Regions from separate parts of the Neobacillus phoenicis genome, predicted to be linked through region 1. Evidence: a T-box and tRNA genes for the amino acid it is inferred to sense, from the RefSeq annotation. Region 1 holds a T-box; the other regions hold tRNA genes.
The links. A T-box is a leader RNA that pairs with one kind of tRNA and senses whether it is charged. The one in region 1 lies ahead of pheS (phenylalanine--tRNA ligase subunit alpha), so its partner is inferred to be a tRNA-Phe.
Positions count from the first base shown of each region.

Region 2: it encodes a tRNA-Phe, which carries the amino acid that the T-box ahead of pheS (phenylalanine--tRNA ligase subunit alpha) is inferred to sense. The anticodon was not compared.
Region 3: it encodes a tRNA-Phe, which carries the amino acid that the T-box ahead of pheS (phenylalanine--tRNA ligase subunit alpha) is inferred to sense. The anticodon was not compared.
Region 4: it encodes a tRNA-Phe, which carries the amino acid that the T-box ahead of pheS (phenylalanine--tRNA ligase subunit alpha) is inferred to sense. The anticodon was not compared.

Region 1 covers NZ_CP154847.1:1,897,614-1,904,473, forward strand. The annotation lists gene infC (translation initiation factor IF-3) at 103-621, shown strand; gene rpmI (50S ribosomal protein L35) at 638-838, shown strand; gene rplT (50S ribosomal protein L20) at 876-1,232, shown strand; gene AA0X95_RS09750 (DUF1294 domain-containing protein) at 1,292-1,561, shown strand; gene AA0X95_RS09755 (dUTP diphosphatase) at 1,566-2,057, shown strand; gene AA0X95_RS09760 (M42 family metallopeptidase) at 2,132-3,217, shown strand; gene sspI (small acid-soluble spore protein SspI) at 3,302-3,508, opposite strand; gene AA0X95_RS09770 (TrmH family RNA methyltransferase) at 3,632-4,402, shown strand; T-box leader at 4,630-4,882, shown strand; gene pheS (phenylalanine--tRNA ligase subunit alpha) at 4,953-5,990, shown strand; gene pheT (phenylalanine--tRNA ligase subunit beta) at 6,002-6,860, shown strand, end outside.
Region 2 covers NZ_CP154847.1:4,709,085-4,715,944, reverse strand. The annotation lists rRNA gene AA0X95_RS24175 (23S ribosomal RNA) at 1-2,483, shown strand, start outside; rRNA gene rrf (5S ribosomal RNA) at 2,612-2,728, shown strand; tRNA gene AA0X95_RS24165 (tRNA-Asn) at 2,742-2,816, shown strand; tRNA gene AA0X95_RS24160 (tRNA-Ser) at 2,824-2,915, shown strand; tRNA gene AA0X95_RS24155 (tRNA-Glu) at 2,932-3,006, shown strand; tRNA gene AA0X95_RS24150 (tRNA-Val) at 3,012-3,087, shown strand; tRNA gene AA0X95_RS24145 (tRNA-Met) at 3,197-3,270, shown strand; tRNA gene AA0X95_RS24140 (tRNA-Asp) at 3,274-3,350, shown strand; tRNA gene AA0X95_RS24135 (tRNA-Phe) at 3,360-3,435, shown strand; tRNA gene AA0X95_RS24130 (tRNA-Tyr) at 3,463-3,547, shown strand; tRNA gene AA0X95_RS24125 (tRNA-Trp) at 3,553-3,626, shown strand; tRNA gene AA0X95_RS24120 (tRNA-His) at 3,640-3,715, shown strand; tRNA gene AA0X95_RS24115 (tRNA-Gln) at 3,740-3,814, shown strand; tRNA gene AA0X95_RS24110 (tRNA-Gly) at 3,819-3,893, shown strand; tRNA gene AA0X95_RS24105 (tRNA-Cys) at 3,902-3,975, shown strand; tRNA gene AA0X95_RS24100 (tRNA-Leu) at 4,013-4,098, shown strand; tRNA gene AA0X95_RS24095 (tRNA-Leu) at 4,124-4,204, shown strand; gene AA0X95_RS24090 (IS256 family transposase) at 4,732-5,913, shown strand.
Region 3 covers NZ_CP154847.1:1,728,315-1,735,174, reverse strand. The annotation lists gene glgB (1,4-alpha-glucan branching protein GlgB) at 1-259, opposite strand, end outside; tRNA gene AA0X95_RS08950 (tRNA-Glu) at 1,186-1,257, opposite strand; tRNA gene AA0X95_RS08945 (tRNA-Ser) at 1,273-1,363, opposite strand; tRNA gene AA0X95_RS08940 (tRNA-Asn) at 1,367-1,441, opposite strand; tRNA gene AA0X95_RS08935 (tRNA-Ile) at 1,450-1,526, opposite strand; tRNA gene AA0X95_RS08930 (tRNA-Gly) at 1,533-1,606, opposite strand; tRNA gene AA0X95_RS08925 (tRNA-His) at 1,615-1,690, opposite strand; tRNA gene AA0X95_RS08920 (tRNA-Phe) at 1,723-1,798, opposite strand; tRNA gene AA0X95_RS08915 (tRNA-Asp) at 1,805-1,881, opposite strand; tRNA gene AA0X95_RS08910 (tRNA-Met) at 1,885-1,958, opposite strand; tRNA gene AA0X95_RS08905 (tRNA-Ser) at 2,132-2,224, opposite strand; tRNA gene AA0X95_RS08900 (tRNA-Ile) at 2,242-2,318, opposite strand; tRNA gene AA0X95_RS08895 (tRNA-Met) at 2,480-2,556, opposite strand; tRNA gene AA0X95_RS08890 (tRNA-Ala) at 2,575-2,650, opposite strand; tRNA gene AA0X95_RS08885 (tRNA-Pro) at 2,667-2,743, opposite strand; tRNA gene AA0X95_RS08880 (tRNA-Arg) at 2,750-2,826, opposite strand; tRNA gene AA0X95_RS08875 (tRNA-Leu) at 2,840-2,928, opposite strand; tRNA gene AA0X95_RS08870 (tRNA-Gly) at 2,934-3,008, opposite strand; tRNA gene AA0X95_RS08865 (tRNA-Leu) at 3,022-3,106, opposite strand; tRNA gene AA0X95_RS08860 (tRNA-Lys) at 3,121-3,196, opposite strand; tRNA gene AA0X95_RS08855 (tRNA-Thr) at 3,205-3,280, opposite strand; tRNA gene AA0X95_RS08850 (tRNA-Val) at 3,453-3,528, opposite strand; rRNA gene rrf (5S ribosomal RNA) at 3,537-3,653, opposite strand; rRNA gene AA0X95_RS08840 (23S ribosomal RNA) at 3,783-6,718, opposite strand.
Region 4 covers NZ_CP154847.1:751,113-757,972, forward strand. The annotation lists rRNA gene AA0X95_RS03860 (23S ribosomal RNA) at 1-1,159, shown strand, start outside; rRNA gene rrf (5S ribosomal RNA) at 1,241-1,357, shown strand; tRNA gene AA0X95_RS03870 (tRNA-Glu) at 1,399-1,473, shown strand; tRNA gene AA0X95_RS03875 (tRNA-Val) at 1,478-1,553, shown strand; tRNA gene AA0X95_RS03880 (tRNA-Lys) at 1,848-1,923, shown strand; tRNA gene AA0X95_RS03885 (tRNA-Leu) at 1,938-2,022, shown strand; tRNA gene AA0X95_RS03890 (tRNA-Gly) at 2,036-2,107, shown strand; tRNA gene AA0X95_RS03895 (tRNA-Leu) at 2,116-2,204, shown strand; tRNA gene AA0X95_RS03900 (tRNA-Arg) at 2,218-2,294, shown strand; tRNA gene AA0X95_RS03905 (tRNA-Pro) at 2,302-2,378, shown strand; tRNA gene AA0X95_RS03910 (tRNA-Ala) at 2,401-2,473, shown strand; tRNA gene AA0X95_RS03915 (tRNA-Met) at 2,492-2,565, shown strand; tRNA gene AA0X95_RS03920 (tRNA-Ser) at 2,574-2,666, shown strand; tRNA gene AA0X95_RS03925 (tRNA-Met) at 2,832-2,905, shown strand; tRNA gene AA0X95_RS03930 (tRNA-Asp) at 2,909-2,985, shown strand; tRNA gene AA0X95_RS03935 (tRNA-Phe) at 3,176-3,248, shown strand; tRNA gene AA0X95_RS03940 (tRNA-Tyr) at 3,278-3,362, shown strand; tRNA gene AA0X95_RS03945 (tRNA-His) at 3,370-3,445, shown strand; tRNA gene AA0X95_RS03950 (tRNA-Gln) at 3,459-3,530, shown strand; tRNA gene AA0X95_RS03955 (tRNA-Cys) at 3,535-3,608, shown strand; tRNA gene AA0X95_RS03960 (tRNA-Gly) at 3,614-3,687, shown strand; tRNA gene AA0X95_RS03965 (tRNA-Ile) at 3,690-3,766, shown strand; tRNA gene AA0X95_RS03970 (tRNA-Asn) at 3,783-3,857, shown strand; tRNA gene AA0X95_RS03975 (tRNA-Arg) at 3,936-4,009, shown strand; gene AA0X95_RS03980 (sigma-70 family RNA polymerase sigma factor) at 4,464-4,973, shown strand; gene AA0X95_RS03985 (DUF4179 domain-containing protein) at 4,970-6,004, shown strand; gene AA0X95_RS03990 (GNAT family N-acetyltransferase) at 6,501-6,860, shown strand, end outside.

The DNA.
Region 1 (6,860 bases):
AAAAAGTTTTATACCTGTCGATTCCAACTAAGGTGTTTAATAATAAGGTGAATCATCCTTTACCCAGACGTTGTATTCGTGAAAAAACCTTGGAGGTGGCTAATTATTAGCAAAGACATGTTGTTAAATGAGGGCATCCGCGCTCGCGAAGTTCGTCTGATTGACCAAAATGGCGAACAGTTAGGGATCAAATCCAAAAACGAAGCGTTGGAGATTGCCGGACGAGTAAATCTTGATTTGGTACTTGTAGCACCAAATGCAAAGCCTCCGGTAGCCCGGATTATGGACTATGGCAAATTCAAATTCGAGAATCAAAAGAAAGAAAAAGAAGCTCGTAAGAATCAAAAGATTATTACTACTAAAGAAGTTCGTCTAAGCCCAACGATAGATGAGCATGACTTTAATACAAAGCTTCGTAATGCTATTAAGTTTTTGGAAAAAGGCGACAAAGTAAAAGCTTCCATCCGTTTCAAGGGTCGGGCGATTACACATAAAGAAATTGGTCAACGCGTATTAGACCGTTTCTCTGAAGCATGCAAGGAAGTAGCGACTATTGAGTCACATCCAAAAATGGATGGCCGAAGCATGTTCTTGGTTTTAGCACCTAAAGCTGATAAGTAATAAGGAGGATATTCCAATGCCAAAAATGAAAACTCACCGCGGCGCTGCAAAGCGTTTCAAAAAGACTGGTTCTGGTCAACTTAAGCGTGACCATGCTTATACAAGCCATTTATTCGCGAACAAATCTACAAAAGCTAAGCGTAAACTTCGCAAAGGATCTCTTGTTTCTAAAGGCGATTTCAAACGCATTCGTCAATTATTAACTTACGTTAAGTAATCTCGGACAGATTGATTTATTATAGGAGGGAAATTACATGCCACGTGTAAAAGGCGGTACAGTTACTCGCAAACGTCGTAAAAAAGTTCTTAAATTAGCAAAAGGTTATTACGGTTCAAAACATACATTATATAAAGTTGCTAACCAACAGGTTATGAAATCTTTAATGTATGCGTTCCGCGATCGTCGTCAAAAGAAGCGCGACTTCCGCAAACTTTGGATTACTCGTATCAATGCAGCAGCTCGTATGAACGGTCTTTCTTACAGCCGTTTAATGCATGGCTTAAAGCTTGCTGGTATCGAAGTAAACCGCAAGATGCTTGCTGAATTAGCAGTAAGCGATGCTAACGCATTTGCTGAATTAGCAAACCAAGCTAAACAACAACAAAAATAATTAAAGATATAAAGCCATTCTCTCTTGAGGATGGCTTTTTCTATAAGGGGGATACTGCGGTGGATAGTAAAGTGGTTTTACTAATGGGTTATATCATAATGAGCCTAATAGGACTTATTATTATGGGAGAAGATAAAAAGCGTGCCAGGAAGCATCAATATCGAATTTCTGAGCGGACATTATGGCTGGTAGCATTATTCGGCGGTGCAATTGGAACGACTGCAGGAATGCAGATTTACCGTCATAAAACAAAGCATTTAGCATTTCAAATCGGCTTTCCCTTTCTAGCAGGAGTCGAACTGATACTTTTAATAAAGGCTTGGTGGTAATCATATGCAACTTAAAAAACTATTTGAGATGCAAAAGGCATTGGACTCACATATAGAAGAAAAACATCAACTGCAAAATGAGGCTTTATTTGATCGCAAAGTTCTTGCTTTGCTTGTGGAAATTGGAGAATTGGCAAATGAAACTCGTTGTTTTAAGTTTTGGAGTGTCAAGCCTTCCTCAGATAAAGCAGTGATTCTTGAAGAGTTTGTGGACGGAATCCATTTCATATTGTCATTAGGGATTGAGTGTGGTTTTAATGACATGGAAATTAATTTAAAGGTGAATCAAACAAGTTCGGATGTGACCGAACAATTCCTTATAGTATATGAGACAATCAGTTTGTTTCAAAAGAGCAAAGAGTTTAATGTTTACATTAGGGTTTTTGAAGCTTATTTGCAGCTGGCTTCCTTGCTTGGATTCAACGAGAAAGAAATGGAGCAGGCATATTTTCTTAAAAACGAAGTAAATTATCAAAGACAACAAAATAACTATTAGCAGAAAATTTGTAAATTTACAGTTTTTTTATGTATAATGAAGGTCGGATATACATAATTAGGGGGGCTAAATAAGTGGCAAAACTTGATGAAACATTATTGATGTTAAAAGACTTAACTGATGCCAAAGGGATTCCCGGCAATGAGCGTGAAGTACGTGAAGTAATGAAAAAATACATAACTCCATTGGCTGATGAAGTAACTACTGACGGTCTTGGCAGTTTAATTGCTAAGAAGGTTGGTAAAGAAGGCGGCCCAAAAATTATGGTTGCGGGTCATTTAGATGAAGTTGGCTTCATGATTACACAAATCGACGATAAAGGATTCCTGCGTTTTCAACCAGTTGGCGGTTGGTGGGGACAAGTTATGCTTGCACAGCGCGTTACTATCGTTACAAGAAAAGGCGATGTGACAGGTATTATTGGTTCAAAACCACCACATGTTTTATCAGCTGAAGCTCGTAAGAAACCAGTTGAAATTAAAGATATGTTCATTGATATCGGTGCATCCAGCCGTGATGAAGCACGTGAGTGGGGCGTCCGTCCAGGAGATATGGTTGTTCCATACTTTGAGTTTACAGTGATGAACAATGAAAAGATGCTTTTGGCTAAAGCTTGGGACAACCGCATTGGCTGTGCCATTGCGATTGATGTATTACGACAGCTACAAGGCACTGACCATCCGAACGTTGTTTATGGTGTTGGAGCCGTTCAAGAGGAAGTAGGGCTACGCGGGGCGAAGACAGCCGCTGCAAAAATCCAACCGGATATTGGTTTTGCTGTTGATGTCGGTATTGCTGGTGATACGCCTGGAATCACAGAAAAAGAAGCAATGAGCAAAATGGGCAAAGGCCCACAAGTGGTTATTTATGATGCTTCCTTAGTGGCACATAAAGGGCTTCGTGATTTCGTGACAGATACAGCAGAAGAGCTAAACATTCCATTCCAATACGAGTCTATCCCTGGTGGCGGTACGGATGCTGGTTCGATCCATCTAACACATAACGGGGTACCTGCATTAGCGATTACGATTGCGACCCGTTATATCCATTCACATGCAGCGATGCTTCATCGTGATGATTATGAAAATGCGGTTAAGTTGATTGTTGAAGTGATTAAGCGCCTAGACCGTGAGGCTGTTGATAAACTTACATTTGAGTAATAAAACGGAAATCCCCGGTTGAAGTTGCCGGGGATTTTTTTGCAGAAAAAAACTGCCGAGTTCATATCGGCAGCTACACGAAAATTACTTTAACCCGTTTTCAAGTGTTTCAAGCATTTCTTTCTTCTCTTCTTCAGAAGAATTCTTCCAGATGATTTCGAATAATACACCAAGGCCAGGAAGCATTTTTTCCTCTCCATTTTGAATAGCATCTACAATTGTATCTTCTAATTGATCCTGCGTATTACCAGAGACATTGTGAATAATCGCATTTCGCAAATTTAAGTTCATAAACACACACTCCTTTTTATAACATTCATTCATTTATAGCATTTCTACTATTTGGTTTTATTATGTATACTTTTTAGGCTATAATGAGAAAATCAGAAGAGTTATGTTAAAGGAGAACCCGTTTTGAAACATATTGAATCTATAAATAATCCTAAGGTAAAACAATGGAAAAAGCTTTTAACGAAAAAAGAGCGGGATAAATCTGAATCATTTATCGTAGAAGGCTTCCATTTAGTAGAAGAAGCATTAAAGCAGGGAGAACAGGTATTAGAAATAATTGTTTCTGAGAAAGTAGGCTTACCGTCACGTTGGGATGTTAATTCTACTCCAGTTACTCTTGTTACGGAGGAAATTTCTGATCTGTTAACAGAAACGGAAGCACCGCAAGGTATATATGCAGTGTGCAGAATGCCAAGTAAGAGGACGGAGGCTCAGGCAGAAGAGGGTCAAACCTTCTTGATGATTGATGCGGTTCAGGATCCAGGAAATCTTGGCACGATGATTCGCACAGCTGATGCAGCAGGGATTGACGCAGTAATCGTCGGACGTGGGAGTGTGGATATTTATAACTCCAAGGTTTTAAGAGCTGCACAAGGAAGCCACTTTCACCTTCCAATCCTACGAGCAGACCTTCATGAATGGGTAGATAAGCTCCAGGAAAGGAATATACCGGTATACGGGACAGCGCTTGAAGGAGCAGCAGTCTACACAGAAATTGCAAGTGGAGATACCTTTGCTCTAATAGTGGGTAACGAAGGCAGTGGTGTTGATAAAGATTTGCTTTCTACCACAACGAAGAATCTTTATATCCCGATTTACGGAAAAAGCGAATCATTAAACGTAGCAGTGGCCACAGGGGTTCTACTTTATTATTTAGGCAGAGTTAAAGGATAATGTTTATTTTATAATTATGTTGATTGGAGCGGAAGGCGCGAAGACTCCTGCGGGAGTACGGGGCAGGGGAGACCCCGCAGGAGCGTAGCGACGAGGAGGCTCCCCGGCACGCCCGCGAACCGCTCGCGCCTGGAGCGGAAATCAACAAGAGACATTATTTAAAATATAGGCGAAAACTAGTTTGACCTTAAAAGGAAAATTATTATATAATAATGCAATATTGAATAGTAAAGACGATGACGGAGAAAAGTATCTGATTAAGAACCATTTAGGGAGAAAGTGTCGTGACTGAAAACACTTTTATGGAAAAGTTCAGAGAAGTTCACCTCCTGAGTTGGCATCGGGACCACTAAAAGGCGCTCGTCCTTAAAGTGTAAAGATGCACCGGCCTAAGCCGTTATCCCAATGAAGCGAACACATGTGTTTCTACATACCGTGTTTACAAGGGTGGTACCGCGAATAACAAACCTCGTCCCTTTCCAGGGATGGGGTTTTTTTGTTTGTTTTGGCAGGCCACAAACATAATAACAATTTTTAAGGAGGAATAGACATGCAAGAACGTTTAAAGGAATTGCAAGAAGAGGCTATTCAAAAAGTGGAACAGTCCACAAGCTTAAAAGAATTAAATGACATTCGTGTTGCCTATTTAGGCAAAAAAGGCCCAATTACAGAAGTGCTGCGCGGAATGGGGAAGCTTTCAGCTGAAGAGCGACCAGTCATGGGGGCTCTTGCGAATGAAGTACGGGAAGCCATTGCAGTTAAAATTGAAGAGAAACAAAAGGGATTAGAAGAAGCGGCTGTTTTAGAAAAATTAGCTTCTGAAAGCATTGATGTTACCCTTCCAGGCCGCCCTGTAAAGGTTGGAAACCACCACCCACTAACAAGAATCATTGAAGAAATTGAAGATTTATTTATTGGAATGGGCTATCAAGTAGCGGAAGGTCCGGAAGTGGAGCAGGATTATTATAACTTTGAAGCTCTTAACTTACCGAAAGGGCACCCAGCCCGTGATATGCAGGATTCTTTCTATATTACGGAGGAAATCCTTCTTCGTACCCATACATCACCCGTACAAGCGCGGACGATGGAAAAGCATCAAGGAAAAGGTCCAATTAAGATTATCTGCCCTGGTAAAGTGTACCGCCGCGATAATGATGATGCGACACACTCCCATCAATTCATGCAAATTGAAGGTCTTGTTGTCGGCGAAAACATCCGTATGAGCGATCTAAAAGGAACCTTAGAGGTATTTGCGAAGAAAATGTTTGGGGATGACCGTGAAATCCGTCTACGCCCTAGTTTCTTCCCTTTCACAGAACCGTCTGTTGAAATGGATATCTCTTGTAAAATTTGCGGTGGCCACGGCTGTAACGTGTGTAAGCAAACGGGCTGGATTGAAATTCTTGGAGCAGGTATGGTTCATCCGAATGTTCTTGAAATGGCTGGCTACGATTCTAAGAAATACACTGGATTTGCATTCGGTATGGGACCAGAACGGATTGCGATGTTGAAATACGGTGTGGATGATATTAGACACTTCTATACCAATGATGTACGTTTCTTAAAACAATTTTCAAAACATGAATAGGAGGTTACGACATGTTCGTTTCATATAAATGGCTTCAGGATTACATTGATTTAACTGGAGTAACAGCTGATGAGCTAGCTGAAAAAATTACGAAGAGCGGAATTGAAGTTGAAGGAGTAGACATTCTTAACGAAGGCATTAAAGGAGTGGTGGTTGGTCATGTTCTAGAACGCGAGCAACATCCAAATGCCGACAAATTAAGTAAATGCCTTGTTGATGTGGGTGAAGAGCAGCCTGTACAAATTATCTGTGGGGCACCAAACGTAGCACAAGGACAAAAGGTAGCAGTGGCAACGGTCGGAGCGGTTCTTCCAGGTAATTTTAAAATTAAACGTGCGAAGCTTCGTGGAGAAGAATCAAACGGCATGATTTGCTCTCTTACTGAGCTTGGTATGGAAGGAAAAGTAGTTCCAAAAGAATACTCTGAAGGAATCTTTGTTTTTCCAGCGGATGCAGAGGTAGGCGTAGATGCACTTGAACTATTAAATCGTGATGACGAAGTTCTAGAGCTTAGCTTAACACCAAACCGTGCGGATTGCTTGAGCATGCTTGGTGTTGCATATGAAGTGGCAGCGATTCTTGGTAGAGAAGTGAAACTTCCAGAAACGAGCTTGGAACCAACTAGTGAAAAAGCATCTGATTACGTTAAGGTAGTTGTTCAAGCGAAGGACGATAACCCGCTTTATGTGGCTAAAATCGTTAAAAATGTAAAAATTGGTCCATCCCCACTTTGGATGCAAACACGATTAATGTCTGCGGGAATTCGTCCGCACAATAACGTTGTCGATATTACCAACTATATTTTATTAGAATACGGTCAGCCATTACATGCGTTCGATTATGATCGTTTAGGTTCAAAAGAGATCCTTG
Region 2 (6,860 bases), 2.5 Mb from region 1:
GGAGGACCATCTCCCAAGGCTAAATACTCCCTAGTGACCGATAGTGAACCAGTACCGTGAGGGAAAGGTGAAAAGCACCCCGGAAGGGGAGTGAAATAGTTCCTGAAACCGTGTGCCTACAAGTAGTTAGAGCCCGTTAATGGGTGATAGCGTGCCTTTTGTAGAATGAACCGGCGAGTTACGATCCCATGCAAGGTTAAGTTGAAGAGACGGAGCCGCAGCGAAAGCGAGTCTGAATAGGGCGAATGAGTATGTGGTCGTAGACCCGAAACCAGGTGATCTACCCATGTCCAGGGTGAAGTCCAGGTAACACTGGATGGAGGCCCGAACCCACGCACGTTGAAAAGTGCGGGGATGAGGTGTGGGTAGCGGAGAAATTCCAATCGAACTTGGAGATAGCTGGTTCTCTCCGAAATAGCTTTAGGGCTAGCCTCACGTAGTTAGAGTCTTGGAGGTAGAGCACTGTTTGGACTAGGGGCCCTCATCGGGTTACCGAATTCAGACAAACTCCGAATGCCAAAGACTTATCCGTGGGAGTCAGACTGCGAGTGATAAGATCCGTAGTCAAAAGGGAAACAGCCCAGACCACCAGCTAAGGTCCCAAAGTTTACGTTAAGTGGAAAAGGATGTGGAGTTGCTTAGACAACCAGGATGTTGGCTTAGAAGCAGCCACCATTTAAAGAGTGCGTAATAGCTCACTGGTCGAGTGACTCTGCGCCGAAAATGTACCGGGGCTAAACGTAACACCGAAGCTGTGGATTGACATCTTAGATGTCAGTGGTAGGAGAGCGTTCTAAGGGCGTTGAAGCTAGACCGTAAGGACTGGTGGAGCGCTTAGAAGTGAGAATGCCGGTATGAGTAGCGAAAGATGAGTGAGAATCTCATCCACCGTATGCCTAAGGTTTCCTGAGGAAGGCTCGTCCGCTCAGGGTTAGTCGGGACCTAAGCCGAGGCCGAAAGGCGTAGGCGATGGACAACAGGTTGATATTCCTGTACCACCTCTTTATCGTTTGAGTGATGGGGGGACGCAGGAGGATAGGGTAAGCGCGCTGTTGGATATGCGCGTCTAAGCAGTTAGGCTGGAAAGTAGGAAAATCCGCTTTCCGTGAAGGCTGAGCTGTGATAGCGAGGGAAATTTAGTACCGAAGTTCCTGATTCCACACTGCCAAGAAAAGCCTCTAGCGAGATAAAAGGTGCCCGTACCGCAAACCGACACAGGTAGGCGAGGAGAGAATCCTAAGGTGAGCGAGAGAACTCTCGTTAAGGAACTCGGCAAAATGACCCCGTAACTTCGGGAGAAGGGGTGCTTTTTGAGGTGAATAGCCTCGAAGAGCCGCAGTGAATAGGCCCAGGCGACTGTTTAGCAAAAACACAGGTCTCTGCGAAGCCGCAAGGCGAAGTATAGGGGCTGACGCCTGCCCGGTGCTGGAAGGTTAAGAGGAGGGGTTAGCGCAAGCGAAGCTCTGAATCGAAGCCCCAGTAAACGGCGGCCGTAACTATAACGGTCCTAAGGTAGCGAAATTCCTTGTCGGGTAAGTTCCGACCCGCACGAAAGGCGTAACGATCTGGGCACTGTCTCAACGAGAGACTCGGTGAAATTATAGTACCTGTGAAGATGCAGGTTACCCGCGACAGGACGGAAAGACCCCGTGGAGCTTTACTGTAGCCTGATATTGAATTTTGGTACAGCTTGTACAGGATAGGTAGGAGCCATAGAAACCGGAGCGCTAGCTTCGGTGGAGGCGTCGGTGGGATACTACCCTGGCTGTATTGAAATTCTAACCCGCACCCCTTATCGGGGTGGGAGACAGTGTCAGGTGGGCAGTTTGACTGGGGCGGTCGCCTCCTAAAGAGTAACGGAGGCGCCCAAAGGTTCCCTCAGAATGGTTGGAAATCATTCGTAGAGTGTAAAGGCACAAGGGAGCTTGACTGCGAGACCTACAAGTCGAGCAGGGACGAAAGTCGGGCTTAGTGATCCGGTGGTTCCGCATGGAAGGGCCATCGCTCAACGGATAAAAGCTACCCCGGGGATAACAGGCTTATCTCCCCCAAGAGTCCACATCGACGGGGAGGTTTGGCACCTCGATGTCGGCTCATCGCATCCTGGGGCTGTAGTCGGTCCCAAGGGTTGGGCTGTTCGCCCATTAAAGCGGTACGCGAGCTGGGTTCAGAACGTCGTGAGACAGTTCGGTCCCTATCCGTCGTGGGCGCAGGAAATTTGAGAGGAGCTGTCCTTAGTACGAGAGGACCGGGATGGACGCACCGCTGGTGTACCAGTTGTCTTGCCAAAGGCATCGCTGGGTAGCTATGTGCGGACGGGATAAGTGCTGAAAGCATCTAAGCATGAAGCCCCCCTCAAGATGAGATTTCCCATAGCGTCAAGCTAGTAAGAACCCTGAAAGATGATCAGGTTGATAGGTCAGAGGTGGAAGCGTGGTAACATGTGGAGCTGACTGATACTAATCGTTCGAGGACTTAACCAAGTTTTAAGCGAACTCGTTTTTTACAAACACTTCTTCTGCATTATCTAGTTTTGAGGGAATGAAAAAAAAAAATTTCCTCTTGCAAAATATGAAAAAGACATTATAATAAAATAGTGTCGAATAAATGGTCTGGTAATAATGGCGAGAAGGTCACACCCGTTCCCATACCGAACACGGAAGTTAAGCTTCTCAGCGCCGATGGTAGTTGGGACGAAAGTCCCTGTGAGAGTAGGACGTTGCCAGGCTGTTTTAAAATATTCCGCAGTAGCTCAGTGGTAGAGCTATCGGCTGTTAACCGATCGGTCGTAGGTTCGAGTCCTACCTGCGGAGCCATTATTTTGGAGAGCTGTCCGAGTGGCCGAAGGAGCACGATTGGAAATCGTGTAGGCGGGTAACCCTGTCTCAAGGGTTCAAATCCCTTGCTCTCCGCCATTAAATTTTAAGATATGGCCCCTTGGTCAAGCGGTTAAGACACCGCCCTTTCACGGCGGTAACACGGGTTCGAATCCCGTAGGGGTCACCATTTATGGAGGATTAGCTCAGCTGGGAGAGCATCTGCCTTACAAGCAGAGGGTCGGCGGTTCGATCCCGTCATCCTCCACCATTAATAATCTGTTAGTTGTATCAATAGAGTTGCTCCTTGAATATGCTAATTGAGATTGATACAGTCCATACAAACTATGGGCATGAACAACATAAATATTTTTTATTGTCGCGGGGTGGAGCAGTCTGGTAGCTCGTCGGGCTCATAACCCGAAGGTCGCAGGTTCAAATCCTGTCCCCGCAATATGGTCTGGTAGTTCAGTTGGTTAGAATGCCTGCCTGTCACGCAGGAGGTCGCGGGTTCGAGTCCCGTCCAGACCGCCATAAAATGTTGGCTCAGTAGCTCAGTCGGTAGAGCAAAGGACTGAAAATCCTTGTGTCGGCGGTTCGATTCCGTCCTGAGCCACCATTTATTTCTATGAAACACTTTATATGTGGAGGGGTAGCGAAGTGGCTAAACGCGGCGGACTGTAAATCCGCTCCCTCCGGGTTCGGCGGTTCGAATCCGTCCCCCTCCACCATATCTAGGGGTATAGTTTAAAGGTAGAACGAAGGTCTCCAAAACCTTTGGTGTGGGTTCGATTCCTACTACCCCTGCCAATTATATATTGTGGCGATTGTGGCGAAGTGGTTAACGCACCTGATTGTGGTTCAGGCATTCGTGGGTTCGATTCCCATCAGTCGCCCCATAATATTTTAACTTATTTGAGCATTGGGCTATAGCCAAGCGGTAAGGCATCGCACTTTGACTGCGACATGCGTTGGTTCAAATCCAGCTAGCCCAGCCATTTTGCGGAAGTAGTTCAGTGGTAGAACACCACCTTGCCAAGGTGGGGGTCGCGGGTTCGAATCCCGTCTTCCGCTCCATAATTTACGGCGGCATAGCCAAGTGGTAAGGCAGAGGTCTGCAAAACCTTTACCACCGGTTCGAATCCGGTTGCCGCCTCCATAAAATTTATACAGTGCATATTCTACTTTTTATATACGCCGGGGTGGCGGAACTGGCAGACGCACAGGACTTAAAATCCTGCGGTAGGTGACTACCGTACCGGTTCGATTCCGGTCCTCGGCACTGATTTACAACAACATTTTAATATGCCGGTGTGGCGGAATTGGCAGACGCGCACGACTCAAAATCGTGTTCCTCTGGAGTGTCGGTTCGACCCCGACCACCGGTATCATGAAAAAACACTTCTTATTTCATTATAAGAAGTGTTTTTTTTGTTTTTGTAAATGATATTCAACGAAGCAGCATAGGGTCTATATGCGGCAAATGATAAACAGGGTAAGGTAGAAAAGATCTATGTGCCACAAATGAGTGATAAACAGAGAAAAGGGTAATGAAAAGCTGTCTACGAGCCCGAATTGCCTGATGGAGAAGGGGTACGGTCGCATAGAAGGGATCTATGAGCCTGAATTGCCTGATGGAGAAGGGGTACGGTCGCATAGACAGGCACTATGAGCCCGAATTGCTTGATGGAGAAGGATAGAAGGGTTCTATGAGCCCAAATTGCTTGATAGAGAAGGGTTACGGTCGCATAGGCAGGCTCTATGAACCCGAATTGCATGAAAGAGAAGGGTTACGGTCGAATAGAAGGGTTCTATGGATTAAGTCCATATAATTGTGTAAAAAGAAAATAGGTCATCATCATGACCCGTGTTACAATGTTTTCGACCAAGAAAACCATAAACGGAGGACATGATGATGACCCAAATCAATATTACTATAAACTTAGAAGATCTCAAAGAAAAAGTTGAAAGCAGCTCATTAGAATCACCAGTTAAGGCTTCTTTATCACTCATTTTAAATTCTTTAATGGAAAAAGAAAGAGATGAATATATTAATGCTCTTTCTCATGAAAGAACCGAAGATCGGAGGGGCTATCGAAATGGTTACTATGAGCGTGAACTCATTACTGGTGTAGGTTCTCTCAAACTAAAAGTTCCTCGTACCAGAGACGGTGAATTTTCTACTTCTATCTTTGAAAAATTTAAACGCTGCGATCAAGCTCTAATTCTTTCTATGATTGAAATGGTTGTAAATGGTGTTTCTACACGTAAAATCACAAAAATTGTAGAGGAATTATGCGGGAAGAGTGTGTCCAAATCACTTGTTTCCAATCTAATGAAGACCGTAGACCCCATCATCAACGACTGGAGAAACCGTCCACTTAACGTTCATTATTATCCATATGTGTACGTGGATGCTATGTACATTAAAGTTCGTGAGAACGATAGAGTAGTTTCTAAAAGTGTTCATATTGCGGTTGGAGTTAGTGAAAGCGGTCATAGAGAGATCATTGGCCTCAAAGTCAATCACACCGAATCCACTGATAGCTGGACTTCCTTCTTCGAATACTTAAAGTCCAGAGGTCTTCAATCCCCTAAAATGGTGATTTCTGATGCTCATGGTGGCTTAGTTACCTCCATTAAAGAATCATTTTTAGGAACTTCATGGCAGAGGTGTAGTGTTCATTTTTTAAGAAATATCATGGATACTATGCCGAAAAAAGGTACTGCTGAGGCTCGTCAGGAATTAAAAGACCTCTTTCAAAACTCAGATTTAAGTGTGGTAAGAGACTTGAAAAATCGCTTTGTAGAGAAGTATCAAGATACCAAGGGATTCGCAAAAGTAATTGAAACATTAGAAAATGGCTTTGAAGATGCAATCCAATTTCATTCACAGCCGGTCCAGTATCATAAGCACTTACGCACAACGAATATGCTAGAGCGCTTAAACCAAGAAGTACGGAGAAGAGAAAAAGTCATACGTATTTTTACAAATGATTTTTCCGCTATCCGAATAATTGGATCCGTATTAATGGATATTGAAAAAGATTGGAACAAAAATAATGTTCCTTACCTCAAGAAAACAAATGAAAAATAACTCTCTACTCAAGTGGAGTGGAAAAGCCTAATTTCGAATTGACATCGAGCCTCCAGCGGGCATGATGTAACGCCAGGAAGCCAGGAGTTTAACAACACCTGGCTTGCCCTCCTAGGCTATCATGCCCGCCTCTCAATGTAAATTCGAAATAATATAGTTCACCTTACTAATTTTTTTATTGATCGGAATCATTGTTGACACTTTTACACAATTAAATGGACTTGACTGTTCTATGAGCCCAAATTGCCTGATGGAGAAGGGTTACGGTCGCATAGACAGGCACTATGAACCCGAATTGCCTGATGGAGAAGGGTTACGGTCGCATAGGCAGGCTCTATGAACCCGAATTGCATGAAAGAGGAGGGGTTACGGTCGCATAGAAGGGTTCTATGAGCCCGAAATGCCTGATGGAGAAGGGTTACGGTCGCATAGGCGGCTCTATGAAACCGAATAGCATGAAAGAGAAGGGGTTACGGTCGCATAGACAGGCACTATGAGCCCGAATTGCTTGATGGAGAAGGATTACGGTCGCATAGAAGGGTTCTATGAGCCCAAATTGCTTGATAGAGAAGGGTTACGGTCGCATAGAAGGGTTCTACGAGCCGAACTGCCTGATGGAGAAACAAAAACACCTTGCTTGCCTTCCACCTCTAGGAAATTATGCCAGCCTCACAATGTAAACTCAAAATGTAATTCACCTTACTTAATTTTTTTATTAGTAGAAACCATTGTAGACACTTTTACACAATTAAATGGACTTGACTGTCTACGTGCCCCCAATGATTGATAAAGAAAATGGTAACGTAGAAACGATCAACGTTACCAATATCAGTAACAAACAGGGAAAACGTTACGTAAACACGCCAAAGCCCTTCAACAGGTAGTAGTACAAAATTGCCCACAAGCAAGAATAAAGTAACCATATAAAATAAAAAACGAGCATTGCC
Region 3 (6,860 bases), 170 kb from region 1:
TCATGTCTTGCTTCAAGATTAGAATCCAAACGCCTTCATTGTTAACCCTTTGTAATTCATACCCTTCACCATTCCAGTTGTTAAAATCCCCTGCAAGTCTTACCTGACGGGCATTAGGGGCCCATACGCAAAAGCGTGTATATACTTGGTCGGAATTCTTGAAGATATGAGCGCCAAAGAGCTGATGACTCTGAAAGAAGTTTCCTTCATGAAATAAGTGCAGCTGATAATCAGTAGGAAATAACGTGTTCACTGTCATGGCTAATCTCATCCCCATTGAAAATATGTATTTCAAAAACCAATTATAATTCCAAATGGTTGATATGCCTCCAAAAACTTTTTTATCTTTTCTGACAATTAATGTTGTAAACTGCTATAAAAAGGCATTTTTCAACAATATTCAACACCAAACGACAAATAATCTATCGTAAATCGACAGGAATCTTTAAAGTTTTTTTGATTTTTTTTATAAAAAACCTTTAAAAAAATTATTTGATTTATAACACGTTAAAGTAGTAAATTTTTAAGAAATGCAGTATTTTGTAAGCGTTATCAATTTTGATTCCGGGTGAAAATCCTCTAAATTATTATTTCTCTATAATATTTTCACGGTTGATGAGGTTTGTGATTCTTAAAATGGAATAATGGGACTTTTTAGCTAGTGTATGAGGAAATGGTCACAGAAATGGAGAGATGAATTTTTAAAGCTGCTTTGGTCACATATGAGGGGAAGGACCTAGGGTACTCGATTAGTCTTGAATGTAGCATTTGGTTACGTACATGCCGTCTATGTTACCCATATGGTTGTTTTACGTTGTGTTCGGTCACGTAGGAACCGTCTATGTTACCCATATGGTGTTTTACGTTGTGTTCAGTCACGTAGGAACCGTCTACGTTACCCATACGATTGTTTTACGTTGTGTTCGGTCACGTAGGAACCGTCTACGTTACCCATACGATTGTTTTACGTTGTGTTCGGTCACGTAGGAACTGTCTACGTTACCCATAGGATTGTTTTACGTTGTGTTCGGTCACGTAGGAACTGTCTACGTTACCCATACGATTGTTTTACGTTATGTTTGGTCATGTAAAAAATCCACCTTTCACAATCAATAATCTTAATCCAAGCTTCCTCTAAAAAGAACACAAAAAAACTGATGATAATATATCATCAGTTTTTTTGTATGACCCCTACGGGATTCGAACCCGTGTTACCGCCGTGAAAGGGCGGTGTCTTAACCGCTTGACCAAGGGGCCAAAAATTAAATTATATGGCAGAGAAGAAGGGATTCGAACCCTCGCGCCGGTTACCCGACCTACTCCCTTAGCAGGGGAGCCCCTTGAGCCACTTGGGTACTTCTCTATATGGCTCCGCAGGTAGGACTCGAACCTACGACCGATCGGTTAACAGCCGATAGCTCTACCACTGAGCTACTGCGGAATAATACATGGTGGGCCTAAATGGACTCGAACCATCGACCTCACGCTTATCAGGCGTGCGCTCTAACCAGCTGAGCTATAGGCCCATATTATGGAGCGGGTGATGGGAATCGAACCCACTACATCAGCTTGGAAGGCTGAGGTTTTACCAGTAAACTACACCCGCAAAATAAATGGGGCGACTGATGGGAATCGAACCCACGAATGCCTGAACCACAATCAGGTGCGTTAACCACTTCGCCACAATCGCCGTAATAAAAATTATTTACTTTAAAATATAAATGGTGGCTCAGGACGGAATCGAACCGCCGACACAAGGATTTTCAGTCCTTTGCTCTACCGACTGAGCTACTGAGCCAACATATGGCGGTCCGGACGGGACTCGAACCCGCGACCTCCTGCGTGACAGGCAGGCATTCTAACCAACTGAACTACCGGACCATATTGCGGGGACAGGATTTGAACCTGCGACCTTCGGGTTATGAGCCCGACGAGCTACCAGACTGCTCCACCCCGCGATAATAGAAATTATGAAGTTTGAAATATGCTCCATGTTTTGTTACTGACTGTCCCCATCTCAGAAAGCTTATTCAAGTAGCAGCTCGATGGGTACAACTCGCAGTTTATTCATTGAAGCAACGCTCGTTGCTCCACCCCGCGACGGTAAAAATTTAGTTTTTAAAAAATAATATGGCGGAGGAAGAGGGATTCGAACCCCCGCGCGGTTTAACCCGCCTGTCGGTTTTCAAGACCGATCCCTTCAGCCGGACTTGGGTATTCCTCCATATTATTAAGAATTTCTGGTGGACCTTGTAGGACTCGAACCTACGACCGGACGGTTATGAGCCGTCTGCTCTAACCAGCTGAGCTAAAGGTCCAAGTTGAAGTTTCTATTACCATAATGTTAAAACCGTCTGTCCCCATCTCAGAAAGCTTACTCAAGTAGCAGCTCGATGGTGACAACTCGTAGCATTTTCATAGGAGCTTTGCTCGTTGCTCTAACCAGCTGAGCTAAAGGTCCAAGTTCTGAAAAATTATTTGGTAGCGGCGGAGGGGATCGAACCCCCGACCTTACGGGTATGAACCGTACGCTCTAGCCAGCTGAGCTACACCGCCAAATAGTTATTAAAGTTATGGTGGAGCCTAGCGGGATCGAACCGCTGACCTCCTGCGTGCAAAGCAGGCGCTCTCCCAGCTGAGCTAAGGCCCCAATGTTGTGATAAGGATGGTCGGGAAGACAGGATTCGAACCTGCGACCCCTTGGTCCCAAACCAAGTGCTCTACCAAGCTGAGCTACTTCCCGTAATAATGGCGCGCCCGAAAGGAGTCGAACCCATAACCTTCTGATCCGTAGTCAGACGCTCTATCCAATTGAGCTACGGGCGCATTATTTTAAAAGTGGTGCCGAGGACCGGAATCGAACCGGTACGGTAGTCACCTACCGCAGGATTTTAAGTCCTGTGCGTCTGCCAGTTCCGCCACCCCGGCACATCTGGAGCGGAAGACGGGATTCGAACCCGCGACCCCCACCTTGGCAAGGTGGTGTTCTACCACTGAACTACTTCCGCATATAAAATTAAATGGTGCGGGTGAAGGGAGTCGAACCCCCACGCCTTGCGGCGCCAGATCCTAAGTCTGGTGCGTCTGCCAATTCCGCCACACCCGCATATTCATTTGAAATGGTGAGCCATGAAGGACTCGAACCTTCGACCCTCTGATTAAAAGTCAGATGCTCTACCAACTGAGCTAATGGCTCGTACCAAATGGTGCCGGCGAGAGGACTTGAACCCCCAACCTACTGATTACAAGTCAGTTGCTCTACCAATTGAGCTACACCGGCAAATAGTTTGGAAAAAATATTAGATTTTACACGCTGTCCTTGTAAACGTCATCCTGACCTCAGAAAGCTTATTCAAGTAGCAACTCGGTCAGTATGCTGAAGATTATTCAGGAAGCATATTCGGTCGTGCTCTACCAATTGAGCTACACCGGCATTTAGTAAGGAAAATATATGGTGGAGGATGACGGGATCGAACCGCCGACCCTCTGCTTGTAAGGCAGATGCTCTCCCAGCTGAGCTAATCCTCCATATTACAGCCTGGCAATGTCCTACTCTCACAGGGACTTTCGTCCCAACTACCATCGGCGCTGAGAAGCTTAACTTCCGTGTTCGGTATGGGAACGGGTGTGACCTTCTCGCCATAATTACCAGACCATTTATTCGACACTATTTTATTATAATGTCTTTTTCATATTTTGCAAGAGGAAATTTCAATTTTTTCATTCCCTCAAAACTAGATAATGTAGAAGAAGTGTTTGTAAAAAACGAGTTCGCTTAAAACTTGGTTAAGTCCTCGAACGATTAGTATCAGTCAGCTCCACATGTTACCACGCTTCCACCTCTGACCTATCAACCTGATCATCTTTCAGGGTTCTTACTAGCTTGACGCTATGGGAAATCTCATCTTGAGGGGGGCTTCATGCTTAGATGCTTTCAGCACTTATCCCGTCCGCACATAGCTACCCAGCGATGCCTTTGGCAAGACAACTGGTACACCAGCGGTGCGTCCATCCCGGTCCTCTCGTACTAAGGACAGCTCCTCTCAAATTTCCTGCGCCCACGACGGATAGGGACCGAACTGTCTCACGACGTTCTGAACCCAGCTCGCGTACCGCTTTAATGGGCGAACAGCCCAACCCTTGGGACCGACTACAGCCCCAGGATGCGATGAGCCGACATCGAGGTGCCAAACCTCCCCGTCGATGTGGACTCTTGGGGGAGATAAGCCTGTTATCCCCGGGGTAGCTTTTATCCGTTGAGCGATGGCCCTTCCATGCGGAACCACCGGATCACTAAGCCCGACTTTCGTCCCTGCTCGACTTGTAGGTCTCGCAGTCAAGCTCCCTTGTGCCTTTACACTCTACGAATGATTTCCAACCATTCTGAGGGAACCTTTGGGCGCCTCCGTTACTCTTTAGGAGGCGACCGCCCCAGTCAAACTGCCCACCTGACACTGTCTCCCACCCCGATAAGGGGTGCGGGTTAGAATTTCAATACAGCCAGGGTAGTATCCCACCGACGCCTCCACCGAAGCTAGCGCTCCGGTTTCTACGGCTCCTACCTATCCTGTACAAGCTGTACCAAAATTCAATATCAGGCTACAGTAAAGCTCCACGGGGTCTTTCCGTCCTGTCGCGGGTAACCTGCATCTTCACAGGTACTATAATTTCACCGAGTCTCTCGTTGAGACAGTGCCCAGATCGTTACGCCTTTCGTGCGGGTCGGAACTTACCCGACAAGGAATTTCGCTACCTTAGGACCGTTATAGTTACGGCCGCCGTTTACTGGGGCTTCGATTCAGAGCTTCGCTTGCGCTAACCCCTCCTCTTAACCTTCCAGCACCGGGCAGGCGTCAGCCCCTATACTTCGCCTTGCGGCTTCGCAGAGACCTGTGTTTTTGCTAAACAGTCGCCTGGGCCTATTCACTGCGGCTCTTCGAGGCTATTCACCTCAAAAAGCACCCCTTCTCCCGAAGTTACGGGGTCATTTTGCCGAGTTCCTTAACGAGAGTTCTCTCGCTCACCTTAGGATTCTCTCCTCGCCTACCTGTGTCGGTTTGCGGTACGGGCACCTTTTATCTCGCTAGAGGCTTTTCTTGGCAGTGTGGAATCAGGAACTTCGGTACTAAATTTCCCTCGCTATCACAGCTCAGCCTTTACGGAAAGCGGATTTTCCTACTTTCCAGCCTAACTGCTTAGACGCGCATATCCAACAGCGCGCTTACCCTATCCTCCTGCGTCCCCCCATCACTCAAACGATAAAGAGGTGGTACAGGAATATCAACCTGTTGTCCATCGCCTACGCCTTTCGGCCTCGGCTTAGGTCCCGACTAACCCTGAGCGGACGAGCCTTCCTCAGGAAACCTTAGGCATACGGTGGATGAGATTCTCACTCATCTTTCGCTACTCATACCGGCATTCTCACTTCTAAGCGCTCCACCAGTCCTTACGGTCTAGCTTCAACGCCCTTAGAACGCTCTCCTACCACTGACATCTAAGATGTCAATCCACAGCTTCGGTGTTACGTTTAGCCCCGGTACATTTTCGGCGCAGAGTCACTCGACCAGTGAGCTATTACGCACTCTTTAAATGGTGGCTGCTTCTAAGCCAACATCCTGGTTGTCTAAGCAACTCCACATCCTTTTCCACTTAACGTAAACTTTGGGACCTTAGCTGGTGGTCTGGGCTGTTTCCCTTTTGACTACGGATCTTATCACTCGCAGTCTGACTCCCACGGATAAGTCTTTGGCATTCGGAGTTTGTCTGAATTCGGTAACCCGATGAGGGCCCCTAGTCCAAACAGTGCTCTACCTCCAAGACTCTAACTACGTGAGGCTAGCCCTAAAGCTATTTCGGAGAGAACCAGCTATCTCCAAGTTCGATTGGAATTTCTCCGCTACCCACACCTCATCCCCGCACTTTTCAACGTGCGTGGGTTCGGGCCTCCATCCAGTGTTACCTGGACTTCACCCTGGACATGGGTAGATCACCTGGTTTCGGGTCTACGACCACATACTCATTCGCCCTATTCAGACTCGCTTTCGCTGCGGCTCCGTCTCTTCAACTTAACCTTGCATGGGATCGTAACTCGCCGGTTCATTCTACAAAAGGCACGCTATCACCCATTAACGGGCTCTAACTACTTGTAGGCACACGGTTTCAGGAACTATTTCACTCCCCTTCCGGGGTGCTTTTCACCTTTCCCTCACGGTACTGGTTCACTATCGGTCACTAGGGAGTATTTAGCCTTGGGAGATGGTCCTCCCTGCTTCCGACCGGATTTCACGTGTCCGGCCGTACTCAGGATCCACTCAGGAGGGAACGAAGTTTCGACTACAGGGTTTTTACCTTCTCTGACGGGCCTTTCCAGGCCGCTTCATCTACCCCGTTCCTTTGTAACTCCATGTTGAGTGTCCTACAACCCCAAGAGGCAAGCCTCTTGGTTTGGGCTATGTCCCGTTTCGCTCGCCGCTACTCAGGGAATCGCGTTTGCTTTCTCTTCCTCCGGGTACTTAGATGTTTCAGTTCCCCGGGTATGCCTTCAATACCCTATGTATTCAGGTAAAGATACTGTTCCATTACGAACAGTGGGTTCCCCCATTCGGAAATCTCCGGATCAAAGCTTACTTACAGCTCCCCGAAGCATATCGGTGTTAGTCCCGTCCTTCATCGGCTCCTAGTGCCAAGGCATTCACCGTGCGCCCTTTCTAACTTAACCTAAAAGGTTTGTTTCTCTAAATTAATAGAGAGAAAACTAAAATGGCGATTACTCGATGTTTTACTTGACTTCTTCATTACGATTATCTAGTTTTCAAAGAACGATTAAAAAAAGCTTTGAGAGATTGCACTCTCAAAACTAA
Region 4 (6,860 bases), 1.1 Mb from region 1:
CTCGAAGAGCCGCAGTGAATAGGCCCAGGCGACTGTTTAGCAAAAACACAGGTCTCTGCGAAGCCGCAAGGCGAAGTATAGGGGCTGACGCCTGCCCGGTGCTGGAAGGTTAAGAGGAGGGGTTAGCGCAAGCGAAGCTCTGAATCGAAGCCCCAGTAAACGGCGGCCGTAACTATAACGGTCCTAAGGTAGCGAAATTCCTTGTCGGGTAAGTTCCGACCCGCACGAAAGGCGTAACGATCTGGGCACTGTCTCAACGAGAGACTCGGTGAAATTATAGTACCTGTGAAGATGCAGGTTACCCGCGACAGGACGGAAAGACCCCGTGGAGCTTTACTGTAGCCTGATATTGAATTTTGGTACAGCTTGTACAGGATAGGTAGGAGCCGTAGAAACCGGAGCGCTAGCTTCGGTGGAGGCGTCGGTGGGATACTACCCTGGCTGTATTGAAATTCTAACCCGCACCCCTTATCGGGGTGGGAGACAGTGTCAGGTGGGCAGTTTGACTGGGGCGGTCGCCTCCTAAAGAGTAACGGAGGCGCCCAAAGGTTCCCTCAGAATGGTTGGAAATCATTCGTAGAGTGTAAAGGCACAAGGGAGCTTGACTGCGAGACCTACAAGTCGAGCAGGGACGAAAGTCGGGCTTAGTGATCCGGTGGTTCCGCATGGAAGGGCCATCGCTCAACGGATAAAAGCTACCCCGGGGATAACAGGCTTATCTCCCCCAAGAGTCCACATCGACGGGGAGGTTTGGCACCTCGATGTCGGCTCATCGCATCCTGGGGCTGTAGTCGGTCCCAAGGGTTGGGCTGTTCGCCCATTAAAGCGGTACGCGAGCTGGGTTCAGAACGTCGTGAGACAGTTCGGTCCCTATCCGTCGTGGGCGCAGGAAATTTGAGAGGAGCTGTCCTTAGTACGAGAGGACCGGGATGGACGCACCGCTGGTGTACCAGTTGTCTTGCCAAAGGCATCGCTGGGTAGCTATGTGCGGACGGGATAAGTGCTGAAAGCATCTAAGCATGAAGCCCCCCTCAAGATGAGATTTCCCATAGCGTCAAGCTAGTAAGAACCCTGAAAGATGATCAGGTTGATAGGTCAGAGGTGGAAGCGTGGTAACATGTGGAGCTGACTGATACTAATCGTTCGAGGACTTAACCAATTTTTAAAGCGAACTCGTTTTTTACAAACACTTCTTCTACATTATCTAGTTTTGAGAGAACGATCTCTCTAACAAAATAGGTCTGGTAGCTATGGCGAGAAGGTCACACCCGTTCCCATACCGAACACGGAAGTTAAGCTTCTCAGCGCCGATGGTAGTTGGGACGAAAGTCCCTGTGAGAGTAGGACGTTGCCAGGCCAGCCCCAATAGGGGCTATTATTTTTGTCAAAATTCCATCTGGCCCCTTGGTCAAGCGGTTAAGACACCGCCCTTTCACGGCGGTAACACGGGTTCGAATCCCGTAGGGGTCACCATTTTGGAGGATTAGCTCAGCTGGGAGAGCATCTGCCTTACAAGCAGAGGGTCGGCGGTTCGATCCCGTCATCCTCCACCATATATTTTTGTACGAGCCATTAGCTCAGTTGGTAGAGCAGATTGCGAACTTCTTCGAGTCAGCTTCTGCGGGCAATCTGCGAGAAAGAACGTGAATTCTTTTGAGCATCTGATTTACCACAATAAAAGATTAGTGAAACATCTATGTACGAGCCATTAGCTCAGTTGGTAGAGCACGATCGAATATGCTTCTAAGAAATAGCATCAGGGCACACGCCGAGCTGCTACTTGAATAAGCTTACTGAGGCGGGGGCATCCGTCGCAAATCAAAGATTAGTGAATTATCTTAATTCGAGAGCCATTAGCTCAGTTGGTAGAGCATCTGACTTTTAATCAGAGGGTCGAAGGTTCGAGTCCTTCATGGCTCACCATTTTAAAGAATTTAGCGGGTGTGGCGGAATTGGCAGACGCACCAGACTTAGGATCTGGCGCCGCAAGGCGTGGGGGTTCGACTCCCTTCACCCGCACCATTTAATTTTACATGCGGAAGTAGTTCAGTGGTAGAACACCACCTTGCCAAGGTGGGGGTCGCGGGTTCGAATCCCGTCTTCCGCTCTCATATTGCCGGGGTGGCGGAACTGGCAGACGCACAGGACTTAAAATCCTGCGGTAGGTGACTACCGTACCGGTTCGATTCCGGTCCTCGGCACCACTTTTAATATAATGCGCCCGTAGCTCAATTGGATAGAGCGTCTGACTACGGATCAGAAGGTTATGGGTTCGACTCCTTTCGGGCGCGCCATATTTTACGGGAAGTAGCTCAGCTTGGTAGAGCACTTGGTTTGGGACCAAGGGGTCGCAGGTTCGAATCCTGTCTTCCCGACCAGTCAGAACTATTTTTCTAATATGGGGCCTTAGCTCAGCTGGGAGAGCGCCTGCTTTGCACGCAGGAGGTCAGCGGTTCGATCCCGCTAGGCTCCATCTATATATAATTGAAATGGCGGTGTAGCTCAGCTGGCTAGAGCGTACGGTTCATACCCGTAAGGTCGGGGGTTCGATCCCCTCCGCCGCTATATAATATGGAGGAATACCCAAGTCCGGCTGAAGGGATCGGTCTTGAAAACCGACAGGCGGGTTAAACCGCGCGGGGGTTCGAATCCCTCTTCCTCCGCCATATCTCTTTTCAAATTATATTGTTGTCGCGGGGTGGAGCACGTTCGAATAAACTTCTTCGAATAATCTACAGCGCAACGATTGAGCCACAGCTTGAATAGGCTTTCCGAAATCGGGGCGGTCTTAACACATGGTGCATGCTCAAAATTAAATAGTTTTTTACCGTCGCGGGGTGGAGCAGTCTGGTAGCTCGTCGGGCTCATAACCCGAAGGTCGCAGGTTCAAATCCTGTCCCCGCAATATGGTCCGGTAGTTCAGTTGGTTAGAATGCCTGCCTGTCACGCAGGAGGTCGCGGGTTCGAGTCCCGTCCGGACCGCCATTTTTATTCCAGTAGTTAACTCTACTGTTTGATATATATTTTTTGGCTCATTATTTGGCTCAGTAGCTCAGTCGGTAGAGCAGATTGCTCACATCCTGATTACGCTTCTGCGGCAATCTGCGAAAAAGAACGGAAGTTCTTTTGAGCAAAGGACCTTTTCTTAATAAAAGATTAGGGAATATTTTAATATGGCTCAGTAGCTCAGTCGGTAGAGCAAAGGACTGAAAATCCTTGTGTCGGCGGTTCGATTCCGTCCTGAGCCACCTTTTATTTTTATGAAACAATTTAATGTGGAGGGGTAGCGAAGTGGCTAAACGCGGCGGACTGTAAATCCGCTCCCTCCGGGTTCGGCGGTTCGAATCCGTCCCCCTCCACCAAATTATGGCGATTGTGGCGAAGTGGTTAACGCACCTGATTGTGGTTCAGGCATTCGTGGGTTCGATTCCCATCAGTCGCCCCATTTATTATATTATTGGGCTATAGCCAAGCGGTAAGGCATCGCACTTTGACTGCGACATGCGTTGGTTCAAATCCAGCTAGCCCAGTCATGGCAGCATAGCCAAGTGGTAAGGCAGAGGTCTGCAAAACCTTTATCCCCGGTTCAAATCCGGGTGTTGCCTCCAAACATGCGGGTGTAGTTTAATGGTAAAACCTCAGCCTTCCAAGCTGATGTCGTGAGTTCGATTCTCATCACCCGCTCCAATGGGCCTATAGCTCAGCTGGTTAGAGCGCACGCCTGATAAGCGTGAGGTCGATGGTTCGAGTCCATTTAGGCCCACCATACTCTATACTGTTGTTCCGCAGTAGCTCAGTGGTAGAGCTATCGGCTGTTAACCGATCGGTCGTAGGTTCGAGTCCTACCTGCGGAGCCATTTTTTATTTTATGGGCAGGTTTTCTTGAGGCTGAAGAGTTACAGTTCTCACTTTCCGCTGTCAATACATATCTTAATGCGCCTTTAGCTCAGCTGGATAGAGCATACGCCTTCTAAGCGTACGGTCAGAGGTTCGAATCCTCTAAGGCGCGTAAAAACTAGAAAACGCTAAATTTAGCGTTTTTTTTATGCTCTTTTTTGACGTAGAGGGCACACAGTGATGGACCTCGTGGCGCTTAAGACCGCCTTGATGGGAAAAAAGCAAACAGGATCTTTAGGAATACACTTCCCGAATCCTCTTATCGACCGGTTTGAAGAATATATCATCCACTTTCCGCAGGATATCGTCCACTTTTTAAAATTTATCGTCCACTTTTGACCTCATATCGTCCAGTTCCAACACTTATCGTCCACTACACACTAAAATCGTGGGGACAAATAATTAGGCAAAAAACACCAAAACCGTCCCCATGGATCATAGCTGGGGACAGTCCCCCGCTACTTTAAAGCGCCGGGGGACTGTCCCCAAAAATTTGTTTTTAATTTCTTCGTCCAAATGAACTTTGTTTCGGTCTAATAGTGTAAAGAGAAAAAAGGGGTGAGGAAATGACCTTTTCTGCCAATGATGGAATCCTAAATGAGAAGTTGTTTATTAGCTTATTTGAAACACATAAAGATTCCATTTATCGAATGGCCTATATGTATATGAAGAATCAAGCGGACTCACTGGATATCGTCCAGGAGGTTGCCTACCGGGCGTTTAAAAACAGGAACAGTTTAAAGGAATTGAATTATTTTAAGACATGGATCTTGAAAATCACTATCAATGCATCCATTGACGTTTTAAGAAAGAAACAAAAAGTTGTCGAGCTGCCATTCACTAGAGAAGTAGGAACGCAGCAGACAGAGGACAGATATTCCGATTTATTATTAAATGAGCTACTACATTCCTTAGATGAAGACGATAAACGGTTAATTTATCTCAAGTATTATCAGGAATACACCTTCCAGGAAATTTCGGAGATTGTTGAAGCACCAGTCAGTACCGTCAAGTCGAAAATTTATCGAGCCTTAGAAAAAATCCGCTTGGACTATCCGAAGGAGGAACTTTCATGAATAAGATTCAGAGAGAGCTAGAAAAAATCCAAATTCCAGAAGAGGTAATGGATCGTATGTTCAAAGGAATCGAGCAAGCAAAAGGGGAAGAGAAGGTAACGCCGATAAAATTCGAGGGCATGAGCAGGAGGAAAAAACTTATCGGGTCATTAGCAGGACTTGTGGCAGTCGGCGGTTTGTTCTTCGGTTCTGCCTTTGTATCTCCCGCAATGGCACAAATCGCATCGAAAATTCCATATTTAAATCAAGTGTTTTTGAAAGACATAGATATAAATGGAGAAAAATCGCTGATGGCCCTTGTTCGAGAGGAAGGATTGAAACGCGGGTACGAGGTTACTGGTCTACGTGTGGGTCAAGGATTGATGGAGGGCGACGAACCGGAAAAAGTCTATGTCTTTCTAGTAAGTAAAGATTATAACGAAAAAACGAAAGTGGATGCTGAAAATCTGACAAAAGAAATGCTCGATCAGAAGGGATATTATGCAAAAGCGATAGAGGTTCTTCCGTTTAAAGCTGATTTTTATGCCTCTATGAGACGAATCAATCGCATCATGCTTGATGAGGCCCAAAAAATCAAAACCTTAATCAATGATAAAGGGTATAGTGTCGATTACGTTGGAATGAACCCGGGGCTCGATGAAATATTTGTGATCCTTCCTGAGACAGAAAAACACGTCGATGAGGTTCGGGCGATTATTCAAGCCTACCAAAAAAAGAAGTATAATGAATTTTCTTTGGACATTAGATCAGTGAACCTAACTAATATGGATGAAGAAACGAAGCTCAAAAAGAATCTTTATACCATTTTTGAAGGATTACTGGGTAAGAAAGAGACGTACAAAATCAATTCTTTCACTTACACTACCAAAGGTGAACTGGTCATTACGATCGAGACCTCCCTTGAGAAGAAGGATCAGAAGCTCATAGAGCAAATTCGTAAGGAAGTATCCTCACAAGTTGCGAAAGAATACAAACAGCCTTACGCCATTAACATAGTTGGATTAGAGGATTTGAAGACGGTTGGAGAATAATTTTTCTATCAAAAAAGACTGCCAGTTGGCAGTCTTTCTGTCTTCATGATTCCAATCCTTTAAATGATTGCTCCCAGTCATCGATGATCGTGGTAGGTTTATTGATTGGTTCCTTTGCAGTCAACGCTTTGCTTTCTCGAGCTTTACCACTCTTCCATTTGGATAATGTCTTATTTAGAGCAGTTAATCGGAATATCTCCGCGTATATCTGGAGCTTAAGCTTCCTCTATATACATTAGCCGGAAATTCTCCGCCTATGAATTCTCATACCTACACGAAAATCAACACTGAATAATAACAGAGCCTTTCAAAAAAGAATGCGAAGGCTGCTGCTTCCTATAGTTCAAGTAACCTATTACATTTATAAACGTCTAAGTACCAGAGGGACGGTCCTTGGCAGGAGTTGAAAAAGCTTTATCGAATACTACATAAAAGATTGCTAGATTCAAGGATTCTAAGTAGATTGAAACCCTCGTGGATGTTGGAGGAGTGTATTATGGTAAAAGTTTTATTGGTGCAGCACCAAAGAAAGTATGCGGAAGCCATGTCGGCTCTATCATCAGCGCCTCAGGTGAAGGAAGCGTTGGGGCTTACCGATAGCCAAACCTCAGTGGAGGGAACGATTGGATTCATTGAGTTCATTCTGGAACAAGAAAAACAGGGGAAGCAATATTCCAGAGTTATCTTGAATGAGAAGGAAGAGGTCATTGGGGTCATTACTTTAAAAGAGATTGATCCGATTAAGAAGACGAGTCATATCGGAACCTGGATTGGGCATCCGTATTGGGGTCAAGGGCACAATGCCTTAGCGAAGGCAGAGATTCTATATACCGCGTTTACCGAGTTGAACTTAGAA